Regions from separate parts of the Bradyrhizobium sp. CIR48 genome, predicted to be linked through region 3. Evidence: predicted binding sites of a transcription regulator. Region 3 holds the regulator's gene; each other region holds the start of a gene.
What was found. Region 3 encodes PhoB, which activates phosphate uptake and scavenging genes when phosphate is short. Its sites were predicted from a motif close to TGTCATNNANCTGTCAT; they were not measured.
Positions count from the first base shown of each region.

Region 1: a site for PhoB is predicted at 3,065-3,081, ahead of phnF (phosphonate metabolism transcriptional regulator PhnF). Genes of this name have one in related genera too.
Region 2: a site for PhoB is predicted at 1,458-1,474, ahead of GGD66_RS01860 (RNA degradosome polyphosphate kinase). Genes of this name have one in related genera too.

Region 1 is NZ_JACIHG010000008.1:290,995-295,584, reverse strand. Features, by position in the region: gene phnD (phosphonate ABC transporter substrate-binding protein) at 1-374, shown strand, start outside; gene phnE (phosphonate ABC transporter, permease protein PhnE) at 446-1,330, shown strand; gene phnE (phosphonate ABC transporter, permease protein PhnE) at 1,327-2,175, shown strand; gene phnF (phosphonate metabolism transcriptional regulator PhnF) at 2,302-3,030, opposite strand; gene phnG (phosphonate C-P lyase system protein PhnG) at 3,150-3,614, shown strand; gene phnH (phosphonate C-P lyase system protein PhnH) at 3,619-4,227, shown strand; gene GGD66_RS25225 (carbon-phosphorus lyase complex subunit PhnI) at 4,232-4,590, shown strand, end outside.
Region 2 is NZ_JACIHG010000001.1:380,079-384,668, forward strand. Features, by position in the region: gene GGD66_RS01860 (RNA degradosome polyphosphate kinase) at 1-1,384, opposite strand, end outside; gene GGD66_RS01865 (DnaA ATPase domain-containing protein) at 1,542-2,219, opposite strand; gene GGD66_RS01870 (CDP-alcohol phosphatidyltransferase family protein) at 2,312-2,854, opposite strand; gene purM (phosphoribosylformylglycinamidine cyclo-ligase) at 3,012-4,085, shown strand; gene purN (phosphoribosylglycinamide formyltransferase) at 4,100-4,590, shown strand, end outside.
Region 3 is NZ_JACIHG010000008.1:450,487-455,076, forward strand. Features, by position in the region: gene GGD66_RS25995 (GcrA family cell cycle regulator) at 1-283, shown strand, start outside; gene phoB (phosphate regulon transcriptional regulator PhoB) at 512-1,219, opposite strand; gene phoU (phosphate signaling complex protein PhoU) at 1,243-1,959, opposite strand; gene pstB (phosphate ABC transporter ATP-binding protein PstB) at 1,971-2,789, opposite strand; gene pstA (phosphate ABC transporter permease PstA) at 2,786-3,637, opposite strand; gene pstC (phosphate ABC transporter permease subunit PstC) at 3,642-4,590, opposite strand, start outside.

The sequences.
Region 1 (4,590 bases), 160 kb from region 3:
TGTCGCAGGGCACGGTCGACGTTGCCGCCAACCAGTGGACCAGCGACGACGATTCCACGCTGGCGCAGATGTTGACCAAGGGCATGCTGAAGAATGCCGACGGTTCGGCGATGAAGAAGGACGACTTCCGCATCATCCACAAGTCGGCGCCGATCATCAACGGCCCCTATGCCTACAATTCCGACCTGCCGGAAGACGCCAAGGCTGCCATTGCGAAAGCGTTCTTCGACGCCCCGGCCAAGGACAAGGCCGCGTTCGACCGCCTCTCCGACGGTCAGAAGAAGGGCTTTCATCCCGCCACCACCAAGGACTGGGATGGCACGATCGAGCTGATCAAGTTCGTCGATGCGCTGCGTAAGAAGAAGGCGTCCTGATCTCAGGGCGATGCAACTGGAGCCGGGTCCCTGGACCCGGCTCTTTCTTTGACGGAACTCATCTCAGGCCGATGACAACAGCGGTTTCGATCCTCCCCGAGCAGCAGCTTGCCGTGCTCAACGCCGCTTATCGCCAGGCGGTCGGGCGCAGGCGGCTCCGCCTGCTGTTGGGGATCGCGGTCTTCGCCGCCGCGCTGGCTCTCGCGGGAATCGGCGCGGAAGTGAATCTGCGCACGCTCTTCACCTATTTCGGCAATTTCATCAGCTATTTCGATCGCATCCTCACGCTCGACAACGGCCAGCGCGTCTGGACCGATGTCGGCGAATGGCTCTGGGGCTGGCGCAAATGGCTGAAGATGCTCGGCGAAACGCTGCTGATCTCCTATGTCGGCACGCTGATCGGCGCGACCTTGGCATTTTGCCTGAACTTCTTCGCCGCTGAAAACACCTCGCCCGCACCCTGGCTGCGCTTCGTCGTCCGGCGCCTGCTCGAGTTCGCCCGCACCGTTCCGGGCATCGTCTTCGCGCTGATCTTCGTGATCGCGTTCGGGCTCGGGCCGATGGCGGGTGTGCTCGCGATCGCGATCCACTCCACCGGCGCGCTCGGAAAGCTGTTCTCGGAAATCGTCGAGAACGCCGACATGAAGCCGGTCGAAGGCATCCGCTCGACCGGCGCGAGCTGGCTGTCCTGCATGCGCTTCGCCGTCGTGCCGCAGGTGACCGCGGGTTATGCGAGCTACGCGCTGCTGCGCTTCGAGATCAACGTCCGTGAAGCCTCCGTGATGGGCTTCGTCGGTGCCGGCGGCATCGGCCAGGAGCTCGTCGTCGCGATCCGCAAATTCTACTATTCGGACGTCAGCGCGATCCTGCTGACCATCATCGTCACCGTGTTCATCATCGATATCAGCACCGGTTGGCTGCGCGGCCGCCTGTTCGGCAAGGAGGCGCGGACGTGACGAGGCGGCAAACGGTCGACACGCGAGAGCTTCGCGCGCGCTATCCGGATGTGTTCGACCGGCCGGCCTCGGCGCGGCTTGCCACACCCGCGATGATCGTCGCGGCGTTCGCGATCCTCGTTTACGGCCTGGTCGATCTCGACTTCTCGCCGTCGCGCTTCTTCGCAGGTCTCAGCCAGCTCGGCTGGATCACCTTGATGATGATCCCGCCCGATCCCGGCTCCTCACTGCCGATCTATCTGAAGGCGCTCGGCGAGACGCTGTCGATCGCGCTGCTCGGCACGACGCTGGCCGCTGTGTTCGCGCTTCCGGTCAGCCTGCTCGCGGCACGCAACGTGGTGCCGTCGAAGCTCCTGCGTTTTCCTGTCCGCCGCGTCCTGGATTCGATCCGCGGTGTCGACACGCTGATCTGGGCGCTGGTGTGGATCAACGTCGTCGGGCTCGGCCCGTTCGCCGGCGTGCTCGCCATTGCGGTGTCGGATTTCGGCGCCTTCGGCAAGCTGTTCTCGGAGGCGATCGAGGGCGCCGACCAGAAGCAGGTCGAGGGCATCCGCGCCTCCGGCGGCAGTGCGCTGCACGAGATCCGTTTCGGGCTGTTGCCGCAGGTGCTGCCCGTGATCGCTGGCCAGGTGCTCTATTTCATCGAATCCAACACCCGCTCGGCCACCATCATCGGCATCGTCGGCGCCGGCGGCATCGGCCTGCAGCTCGCCGAGCAGATCCGCGTGCTGGAATGGCAGAAGGTGTCGTTCCTGATCCTGATGATCCTGGTCGCCGTCGCCGCGATCGATTTCATCTCGGGCAAGCTGCGCTTTGCGATCATTGGGCGCAGGGCCGTGGCCTGATCAAAAGTGCCGTAGGGTGGGCAAAACGCAGCGTGCCCACGATTTTTAACGATCGAGAAAGATCGTGGGCACGGCGCGAAGTGCGCCTTTGCCCATCCTACGGCTCCGGTTTCTTGGAGAGAGCCCCTACGACTCCACCAGAAACTCCACGCGCTCCGCGGCGAAGCGCGAATGCTTGGTCATCAGCGGCTTGCCGTCAAGATCGTGGTCGGTGGCATCGACCACCAGGATCGGCCGTCCGAGCGCGAGATCGAGCCGGGCCGCATCGGTGGCGTCGACGATGCCGGCGGTGATCCGGGTCGCGCCGCGGCGATAGTCGCGCACCCCGTAATGCTCCAGCAGCTTCGTCATCGAGCGCGTCGCCGCGAACACGGCACCGGCGCCGGGAAACAATTCCGCCGACAGCCATGTGGTGGAGACGCAGATCGGCGTGCGGTCGGCAAGGCGAATCGCCTCGATCCGCACCAAGGGCGCGCCGGCCTTCAATCCGAGCTCACGCGCCAGCTCGTGGGTCGCGACATCGTCGGTCGCCTCGATCAACTGACCGCGCGGCTCGCGGCCACCGGCGCCGACGATCTCGGAGAAGCGCGTGCGCGAGCGCAGGGGATAAGCGAGCTTCTGCGCTTCGACATAAGTTCCGCTGCCGCGCTCGGCGCGCACCAGGCCGCGCTCGGCAAGCGCTGCCAGCGCGCGCCGCACGGTGTGGCGGTTCACCCGATAGGTTTCGGCGATCTCCATCTCGCCCGGCAATTTGTCGCCGGCCGCGAAACGGCCGTCGGCGATGCCGCGCTCGATGCCGTCGGCAACGAGGCGCCATAGCGCGACGCCGGACGACGCAGTGTCTTGCATGCTCATATCGCCGGCCAGCCTAGCCCAGAAATCACAGCTTTGTCACGAAACAGTCATGGCGCTCCCGTATGAAGTTGTCTATTATCATAGACAACTTCAGCGCGGCAAGTTCTGTCAAAGGTTCGGTGGATCAGGTGACCCTGCACAACAACCAGCAAGCCCAGCGCCAGGCCGCCATGGCCGTGCTGGCGCACGCGGAGGCGGGCGAGATCGCCGCCCGCCTCCGCAACTTGGCGCTCCCGGCACATCAGGATTTGCGCGCGCCCGAAAACGGTCTCGTCATGCTGCGCGGCCGGGTCGGCGGCGACGGCGCGCCGTTCAATCTCGGTGAAGCCACGGTGTCGCGCGCCGCGGTGCGGCTTGCGAGCGGCGAGGTGGGATTCGGCTACACGCTCGGGCGCGACGGCGAGAAAGCGCGGCTGATCGCTTTGTGCGACGCCCTGGTGCAGTCGAGGGATTTTGGCGGAGTGGTGGAGCGGGACGTTATCGCCCCGTTGCGTGAACAGCTTATGGCTGGCCGCAAGCAGGCGGCGGCTGAGACCGCTGCGACGAAGGTTGATTTCTACACCATGGTGCGCGGTGAGGGGTGAGATCATGACCACGATTGCGGAACTGCCGCCGGGCTTCGCCGACAAGGTGCTGTCGGCGCAATCGACCTTTCGCTCGGTCATGGACGCGATGGCGCGGCCGGGCTCGGTCCAGCGCATCGTACCGGGGGCGGGGGCGCCCGACAGGATGATGCGCGGCACGGCCGCGATCGCGCTGACGCTGTTCGACCACGACACGCCGCTCTGGCTCGACGCGCGGCTGGCGGAGAGCCCGAACGTGGTGAAATGGCTGAAGTTTCACACCGGCGCGCCCGTGGTGCAGGATTCCTCGATCGCGAGTTTTGCGCTGATCAGCGACGGCGGTGCGCTGCCGCCGCTCGAACGCTTCGCGCTCGGAACCAGCGAATATCCGGATCGGTCCACCACGGTGATCCTGCAGGTCGATAGCCTCGACTCCGGACGGAGCTTCGAGCTGCGCGGTCCCGGCATCGACGGCGCCGCCATGCTCAATGCGTCGATCAAGCCGTTCGATCTGTTCGAGCGTATGCACATCAACGAGGCGCTGTTTCCGCGCGGCATCGATGTGGTGCTGGTGGCCGATGATGCCGTGGTCGCGATCCCCCGCACCACGCGAATCGTGAGCAAGGGAAGCTAGAAGCATGTATGTCGCAGTCAAAGGCGGCGAACGCGCCATCGAGAACGCCCATCGCCTGCTCGCAGGCAAGCGGCGCGGCGACCGAGGCGTTCCGGAGGTCACGCTCGACCAGATCTCGGAGCAGCTTGGCCTCGCCGTGGACCGCGTCATGAGCGAAGGCTCGCTCTATGATCGCGAGCTCGCGGCCCTCGCGATCAAGCAGGCGCGCGGCGATTTGATCGAGGCGATCTTCCTGGTTCGCGCCTTCCGCGCCACGATGCCGCGTTTCGGCGCGAGCGAGCCGGTCGACACCGGTGCGATGCGCGTGCAGCGGCGGGTGTCCTCGACCTTCAAGGATATTCCCGGCGGCCAGATCCTCGGGCC
Region 2 (4,590 bases), on a different contig from region 3:
CCTCGCGACGCACCACCATCGAGAGTTTTGCGTGCGTCTTCAGTTCGAGGAAGCCGTAGACGACCTGCACGCCGGCGCGTTCGAGATCGCGCGCCCAGCGGATGTTGGCTTCCTCGTCGAAGCGCGCCTTCAGCTCGATCAACGCGGTGACGGATTTGCCGGCCTCGGCGGCTTCCGCCAGCGCGCGCACGATCGGCGAGTTGTTGGAGGTGCGGTAGAGCGTCTGCTTGATCGCGACGACATCGGGGTCGCGCGTCGCCTGCTGCAGGAACTGCACCACCACGTCGAAGGATTCGTAGGGGTGATGGACGACGAGATCCTTCTGCCGGATCGCGGCAAAGATGTCGCCGCCATGCTCGCGCACGCGCTCGGGATGACGCGGCACGTAAGGGGTGAATTCGAGATCGGGCCGGTCGAGGCGAGTGAGCTGCGAGAGCTCGTTCATCGCCTGCACGCCGTCGACCAGGAACACCTCGTCGTCGGCGGCCGACAGCGCGTGCTGCACGAAGCTGCGCAGCTCCTCCGGCATCTTGGCATCGATCTCGAGCCGGATCACCGACCCGCGGCGGCGGCGCTTCAGCGCGGTCTCGAACAGGCGGACGAGGTCTTCCGCCTCTTCCTCGATTTCGAGCTCGGAGTCGCGGATGATGCGGAAAGCGCCCTGGCCGTGCAGATTGTAGCCGGGGAACAGGCGGTTGATGAACAGGGCGGTCGCCTGCTCCAGCGAGATCAGCCGGACCACCTTGCCGTCGGCCGGCAGGCGGATGAAGCGGTCGATCTTGCCGGGCATGCGGATCAACGCGTTCATCTGCTTGCCATCGGCGGCGCGCGTGAGCTGGAGCGCGATGGTGAAGCCGAGGCTCGGGATGAACGGGAAGGGGTGGGCCGGGTCGATCGCCAGCGGCGTCAGCAGCGGGAACACGTTGCTGAGGAAATAGTCCTCGATCCAGGTCCGTTCCGCCTTGGTGACGTCCTTGCCGTCGACCAGGACGATGCCGACATCGGCCAGAGTGCCGCGCAAATCGCGCCAGATCGCCTGCTGGTCGGAGGCGAGTTCGGAGACGGTGCGGTTGATCAGGGCGAGCTGCTCGGATGGCGTCAGGCCGTCGGGGCTGCGTTCGGCAATGCCCTCGCGCACCTGCGCCTTGATTCCGGCGACGCGAACCATGAAGAACTCGTCGAGGTTATTTGCGGAAATCGACAGGAATCGCACCCGCTCCAGCATGGGATGGCTGGGATTGACCGATTCCTCCAGGACGCGGCGGTTGAAATGCAGCCAGGAAAGCTCGCGGTTGATGAATCGCTCGGGACTCGATGCGATCGCCGGCAGGCTCTCGGTCTCTGGGGCTTTTTCTTTAGTTTCAACAGCTTGCGCAGAGTCCATCAGAAGTCGGTCCATCCAGTTCGCCCCAATTTGCGACTTATGCGCAAAACCGGCCGGAGCATGTGTTAGAGCGATGACGTTTCGATGACATTGATGTTCCGCCGCTTCGCCGCGTCAAGCGGGCTTGCGTAGGCCTTGGGCGCGGCCGCGTGGCCGATCAAGCGTCCCGCAGCAGCTCGGCGGCCAGCGCCCGGGTGACCGGGCGGCCAAGTCGCAGGGCTTCGCTGTCGAGCAATTCCACGGCTTGGCGGGCGGCGGCCGAGGACCGCTCCAGGCGCGTGGCGAGGTAGCCGACCACGCTCTCATCCACGGTGAGCTGGCGGTCGGCGCAGAATTTGACGATCAGGCCGCGGAAGAGCTGGTCGTCGGGCGGCAGCAGCGCGACCACTGGAACGGCGCGCAGACGCGAGCGCAGGTCGCGAAGCTCGATCTCCAGCGAGGCCGGCACCTCGCGTCCGGTGAACAGAACGTAGGCGCCATCCTCGCGGGCGAGGTTCATCAGGTGGAAGAGGGCGCGTTCGTCAAATTCCCTGGCCTTGAGATCCTCGATCACCAGCGCACCGGTGGCGAGCGTGCCCGGAACGCCCGCAGCTGTCAGCGCATTGGCCGTGGTGGAGCGGGCGCCGGCCTCCTCGGCCCAGATCGCGGCGAGATGGCTCTTGCCGCTTCCTTCCGGGCCGGCCAGCCACATGATCCGGTTCGGCCATTCCGGCCAGCTGTCGATCAGGCCGAGGCCGGCTGCATTGGCCGGTCCCTCGAGGAAATTGTCCCGGCTGAGGCTCTCCGCATGCGGAAGCGAAAACGCCAATTGTCGGGGGTGAACGCGGCCTGGCACGCTTGCTTTGCTCCATGCCGGCGCGCCGGCGTCATTTGAAGAGGTCGGACGTATCGAGCGGGAGTTGGCCTTTTACGGGGCCGCATCCCCTCTCATTTGGCCTCGATCGTACTCATGTGCCGCAGCCACTCGACCAGATAGAGCGACACGGAGGAGAGCGTGAAGACCGTGACGAGGCCCATCAGGATGATATCATAAGGGGCCGGCTTGAAGCCGAAGGCAAGCGCCGCCAGCACGAGCGCCGCGAACGCCACTTGTGCAACCGTGTTGAGCTTGGACACTTTCGACGGCTTCATCTCGACGGGCCGGTCGAACAGCCAGGACACGATCACGGCGGCGACGATCATGATGTCGCGCGAGACCACCAGGATCACGATCCAGCGCGGAATTGCGCCCCAGATGCCGAGCGCCATGTAGATCGAGACCAGCAGCGCCTTGTCCGCGAGCGGGTCGAGCAGGGCGCCGAGCTCGCTCGTCATGTTGAAGCGCTTGGCCAGGAAGCCGTCCACGGCGTCGCTGATACCGGCGATCAGGAAGACGGCGAACGCGACCTCCATTTGGCTCGACACGATGGCCCAGACGATGATCGGGACCAGCATGATGCGGCCCAGGGTAATGATGTTCGGAATACTCACGAAAGCGCTTCCCGGCACCCGGTCTGACCTCGAATCCGGCCTCTCGGGAGGCTGAACCGGTTGATATCTCTACATAGTATACGGCGGTGCGCCATGCGAGCCATTGCGCGTCCCCGGAATTCGACGTAACCAGCCGCGAACCCACTGGAAATCGGGCATGACCGACCGCAAAAACGGCCTCACTTACGCCGATTCAGGCGTCGATATCGATGCGGGCAACCGCCTGGTCGACCTGATCAAGCCGATGGTGCGCGCCACCGCACGGCCGGGCGCCGACGCCGAGATCGGCGGTTTCGGCGGCCTGTTCGACCTCAAGGCGGCCGGTTTCAAGGATCCGGTCCTCGTGGCCGCGACCGACGGCGTCGGCACCAAGGTCAAGATCGCGATCGAGACCGGCCTGCATGGCGGGATCGGCATCGACCTCGTCGCCATGAGCGTCAACGACCTCGTGGTGCAGGGCGCCGAGCCGCTGTTCTTCCTGGATTATTTCGCCTGCGGCAAGCTCGATCCGGAAGCCACGGCCTCGATCGTCGCAGGCGTCGCCGAAGGCTGCCGCGAATCCGGCTGCGCCCTGATCGGCGGCGAGACCGCCGAGATGCCCGGCCTGTACAAGGACGGCGATTACGACCTCGGCGGCTTTGCCGTCGGTGCCGCGGAGCGGGGGACGTTGCTGCCGCGCAAGGACATCGCGGCCGGCGACGCCGTCATTGGCCTCGCCTCATCGGGGGTGCATTCGAACGGCTTCTCGCTGGTGCGCAAGATCGTGGAACAATCGGGCCTTGGCTTCGAGGCGCCAGCGCCGTTCGCCCCGGTCATGACCCTTGGCGGCGCGCTGCTGACGCCGACGAAGCTCTACGTCAAATCCTGCCTGCGCGCGATCCGCGAGACCGGCGCGGTGAAGGGCCTTGCCCACATCACCGGCGGCGGCTTCACCGACAACATTCCGCGCGTGCTGCCGAGCAACCTCGGCGTCGGCATCGATCTGGCCCGCCTTCCGGTGCTGCCGGTGTTCAAATGGCTGGCGGCGCAGGCCGGCATCGCCGAGCTGGAGATGCTGCGCACCTTCAACTGCGGCATCGGCATGATCGCGATCGTCGAGCCCGACAAGGTCGACCAGGTCATGCAGGTCTTCACCGATGCCGGCGAGACGGTGGCGCAGCTCGGCACCGTGATCCCGGCCGAGGGCGAGCACCGCGTCGTCTATAACGGCCATCTCGACATGGCGCTGTGATGACTGGCGCTGTGATGAAGCGCCGCGTCGCCATCCTGATCTCCGGCCGCGGCTCCAACATGTCCGCGCTGATCAGGGCCGCCACTGCCGCGGATTTCCCGGCGGATATCTCGCTCGTCATTTCGAACAAAGCCGATGCGCTCGGGCTCGAGCGGGCCAAGGCGGCCGGCGTGAACACGCTGGTGATCGAGAGCAAGCCGTTCGGCAAGGACCGCGCCGGCTTCGAAAAGGTGCTGCAGGCGGCGCTCGACCAGCACGGCATCGAGCTGATTTGTCTCGGCGGCTTCATGCGCCTGTTCACGGCCGAGTTCACCAGGGCCTGGTACGGGCGGATGCTCAACATCCATCCGTCGCTGCTGCCGTCCTTCCCCGGCCTCGATCCGCACGGCCAGGCGCTGCGCGCCGGCGTCAAGCTATCAGGCGCGACGGTGCACTTCGTGATCCCCGAGACCGATGCTGGCCCGATCGTGATGCAGGGCGCGGTTCCCGTCGGCGATCACGACAC
Region 3 (4,590 bases):
CATCGCGCGCGGCAACACCGCGCTGGCGCAGGCCTTCGAGGTCGAGGTGGAGGCTGAACCCGTCACCTATGACAACGTGGTGCCGATGGGCCAGCGGCTGTCGCTGCTCGAGCTCAACGAGGCGACCTGCCACTGGCCGGTCGGCGATCCCTCGAGCCCGGATTTCTTCTTCTGCGGCGGCAAGGCACTGTCCGGCCTGCCCTACTGCGCCCAGCACTCGCGCGTGGCGTATCAGCCGGCGGCGGATCGCCGGCGCGCGCCGGCGAAGCCGGGTCCGCGCTGAGCGGATTTAGCTGATCGCAACGACGGCAGCCGTCGCACGATGACGGCTCAACCAACTCGGTGTCATCCCCGCGAACGCGGGGATCCATAACCACAAGGCGCAGTTGTCGCGCGAGATGGTCACTCCGAGTCTTCGCCAAACCACTGCCTGTGGTTATGGGTCCCTGCTTTCGCAGGGACGACACCGGAGAATGCGGCGGCAGCCCGCCAAAGCCAACGCCAGCAAACCTTACGTCTGCTCCGCCTTCGCGAAGCGGTCGTCGAGCGCGTAGCCAGCGCCGCGGACGGTACGGATCGGGTCCTGCTCGCGGCCGAGATTGAGCAGCTTGCGCAAGCGGCCGATATGGACGTCGACAGTGCGCTCATCGATGTAGATGTCGCGGCCCCAGACGCTGTCGAGCAGCTGCTCGCGCGAGAACACGCGGCCGGGATGCTCCAGGAAAAACTCCAGCAGGCGATATTCGGTCGGGCCGAGATCGATCGGCCGGCCCGAGCGCGCCACGCGGCGCTTGTCGCGGTCGAGCTCGATGTCGCCATAGGCCAGCACTGTCGCGAGCCGCTCAGGACTGGCGCGCCGCAGCAGGCCCTTCACGCGCGCCAAAAGCTCCGGCACCGAGAACGGCTTGACGATGTAGTCGTCGGCGCCGGTCGCAAGTCCCCGCACCCGCTCGCTCTCCTCGCCGCGCGCGGTGAGCATGATGATCGGCAGCTGCTTGGTGTCGGGCCGGGTGCGCAGGCGCCGGCACAGCTCGATGCCCGACAGGCCCGGCAGCATCCAGTCGAGCACGATCAAGTCCGGGATGTGCTCCTTGAGGCGGGTGTCGGCGTCGTCGCCGCGCATGACCGTCTCGACATCATAGCCGTCGCCTTCGAGGTTGTAGCGAAGCAGCTCGGTGAGAGCTTCCTCGTCCTCAACCACCATAATGCGTGCGCCCATCGGGTCGTCGCTCCTTCAAGTCTTCAGGTATTCGGGACCGTCGTGGCGAAGGTGGTCATGTCGCCCTTCGGCCGCTTGTCGGTGATCGCCTGGCCTTCGATCATGTAGAACACGGTCTCGGCGATGTTGGTGGCGTGGTCGCCGATCCGCTCGATGTTCTTGGCGCAGAACATCAGATGGATGCAGAACGAGATGTTGCGCGGATCCTCCATCATGTAGGTGAGGAGCTCGCGGAACAGCGAGGTGCAGATCGCGTCGACTTCCTCGTCGCCCTTCCACACCGCCATCGCCGCCGGCAGGTCATGCGCGGCATAGGCATCCAGCACCGACTTGACCTGCTGCTGCACGAGGTCGGTCATGTGCTCCAGGCCGCGGAACAGCTTCAGCGGATGGAAGTCGGTCTCCAGCGCGGCGACGCGCTTGCCCATGTTCTTGGCGAGGTCGCCGATGCGCTCGAGGTCGGTCGCAACGCGCATGGCGCCGACGATCTCGCGCAGATCCACCGCCATCGGCTGCCGGCGGGCGATGGTGAGCACCGCGCGTTCCTCGATGCGCTTCTGCAGCGCGTCGAGCTCGGCGTCGATGGTGACGACGCGCTGGCCGAGCGCGACGTCGCGGCGGATCAGCGCGTCGACGGAATCGACGATCATGCGCTCGGCGATGCCGCCCATCTCGGCGACCAGGCGGGTGAGCTCCTGGAGGTCGGTGTCGAAAGCCTTTGCGGTATGTTCAGTACCCATGTCGCGTCTCCTCAGCCGAACCGGCCGGTGATGTAATCCTGCGTGCGCCGGTCGCTCGGCGACGTGAAGATCTTGCTGGTGTCGTCGAACTCGATCAGCTCGCCGAGATACATGAAGGCGGTCTTGTCGGAGACGCGCGCCGCCTGCTGCATGTTGTGGGTGACGATCGCGATCGTGTAGTTCTCGGACAGTTCCTGGATCAGCTCCTCGACCTTGGCGGTCGAGATCGGATCGAGCGCCGAGCAGGGCTCGTCGAACAAAATCACTTCAGGACGCACCGCGACGGTGCGGGCGATGCACAGGCGCTGCTGCTGGCCGCCGGAGAGCGACAGGCCGGAGGCGTTGAGCTTGTCCTTGACCTCGTTCCACAGCGCGCCGCCGCGCAGCGCCTTCTCAACGCGGTCGTCCATCTCGGACTTCGAGATCTTCTCGTAGAGGCGGATGCCGAAGGCGATGTTCTCGTAGATCGTCATCGGGAACGGCGTCGGCTTCTGGAACACCATGCCGACCCGGGCGCGCAGCAGATTGAGGTCGAGCCTGGGATCGAGGACGTTGGTCTGGTCCAGCATGAGCTGGCCGGTGGCGCGCTGGCCCGGATAGAGATCGTACATCCGATTGAAGATGCGCAGCAGGGTCGACTTGCCGCAGCCCGACGGGCCGATGAACGCCGTGACGCGGTTGGCGCCGAGCGTCAGGTTGATGTTCTTCAGCGCGTGGTGCTCGCCGTAATAGAAATTGAGATTGCGCACCGTCACCTTGGCCGGTGCTTCCGGCAGCGGTTGCGAGGCCAGATGAGCGTTGGAACTCATGGATACGGACAAGTCGGTCATTTTGCAGTCCTCTCGGCGCCGAGGATGCGCGCGCCAATGTTCAGGGCAAGCACGGTGAGCGTGATCAGCAGCGCGCCGCTCCAGGCGAGCTGCTTCCAATAGGCGTAGGGGCTCTGGACGAAGTTGTTGATGGTAACCGGCAGGTTGGCCATCGTCTTGTTCAGGCCGAGGCTGAAGAACTGGTTCGACAGCGCGGTGAAGAGCAGCGGCGCGGTCTCGCCGGCGACGCGGGCGGTGGCGAGCAGCACGCCGGTGATGAGGCCCGACCGGGCCGCACGATAGGCGATACGCTTGATCACCAGCGAGCGCGGCAGGCCGAGCGCCGAGGCCGCCTCGCGCAGGGGATTCGGCACCAGCAGCAGCATGTCCTCGGTGGTGCGCAGCACGACCGGGATCACGATGACGGCGAGCGCGAGCGCGCCCGCGATCGCGGAGAAGCCACGCATCGGCACCACCACCGCGCCATAGATGAACAGGCCGATGATGATCGAGGGCGCCGAGAGCAGGATGTCGTTGATGAAGCGGATCACCGAGGTCAGCTTGTCGTTGCGGCCGTATTCGGCAAGGTAGGTGCCGGCGAACAGGCCGAGCGGCGCGCCGATGCCGACGCCGATCAACGTCATGATGATCGAACCGACGATCGCGTTGCGCAGGCCGCCTTCGGTCGAACCGGGCGGCGGCGTATCCGCGACGAAGATCTGAAGATTGAGGCCGGCCAAGCCGTTGAAGAGCAGCGTGACCAGGATCAGCGCGAGCCAGGTGACGCCAAAGGCGGCCGCGGCGAAGCAGAGCCCGCGGATGACGATGTCCTTGCGGCGACGACGCGAATAGATCGGATTGAGCGCCATGACGTTACTTCCCCGCCTTCTTGTCCAGCCGCATCAGCATCAGCCGCGCTGCGGCCAGCACGAAGAACGTCAGCACGAACAGCAAGAGGCCGAGCAGGATCAGGCCGGACTGGTGCAGGCCGTCGCTCTCGGCGAACTCGGATGCGATCGCCGCCGAGATCGTGGTGCCCGGCGCGAAGATCGATGAGGAGATGCGGAACGAATTGCCGATGATGAAGGTCACCGCCATGGTCTCGCCGAGCGCGCGGCCCAGCGCCAGCATGACGCCGCCGATGATGCCGACGCGGGTGTAGGGGATCACCACGCTGCGGACGACTTCCCAGGTGGTGCAGCCGACGCCGTAGGCGGCCTCCTTCAGCACCGGCGGCACCGTCTTGAACACGTCGACCGAGATCGAGGTGATGAAGGGCAGCACCATGATGGCGAGGATCAGCGCGGCGTTGAACGTGCTGAGATAGGACGGCGGACCTGCGAAGATCGCGCCCAGCACGGGCACGCCGTCGAAGATCCTGATCATGAAGGGCTGGAAGGTATTGGCCAGGAACGGGCCCAGCACGAAGAAGCCCCACATGCCGTAGATGATCGAGGGAATGCCGGCGAGCAGCTCGATCGCCATGCCGATCGGGCGACGCAGCCATTGCGGGCAGAGCTCGGTGAGGAAGATCGCGATGCCGAGACCGACGGGAATGGCGATCAGCATCGCGATGAAGGAGGTGACGAGCGTGCCGTACATCGGCCCGAGCGCGCCGAGCACGGGCGGATCGGCCGACGGCGCCCAGCGCTGCGTCCACAGGAAGGAGAAGCCGTATTCCTTCATCGCCGGGAACGCGCCGACGATCAGCGAGACGATGATGCCACCGAGAATGAGGAGCACCGAGATCGCGGACAGCCGCGTGATCCAGTAGAAGGTGACGTCGCCGAGCTTGAACGCGCTCAAGGCCTTGGCGCGGTCA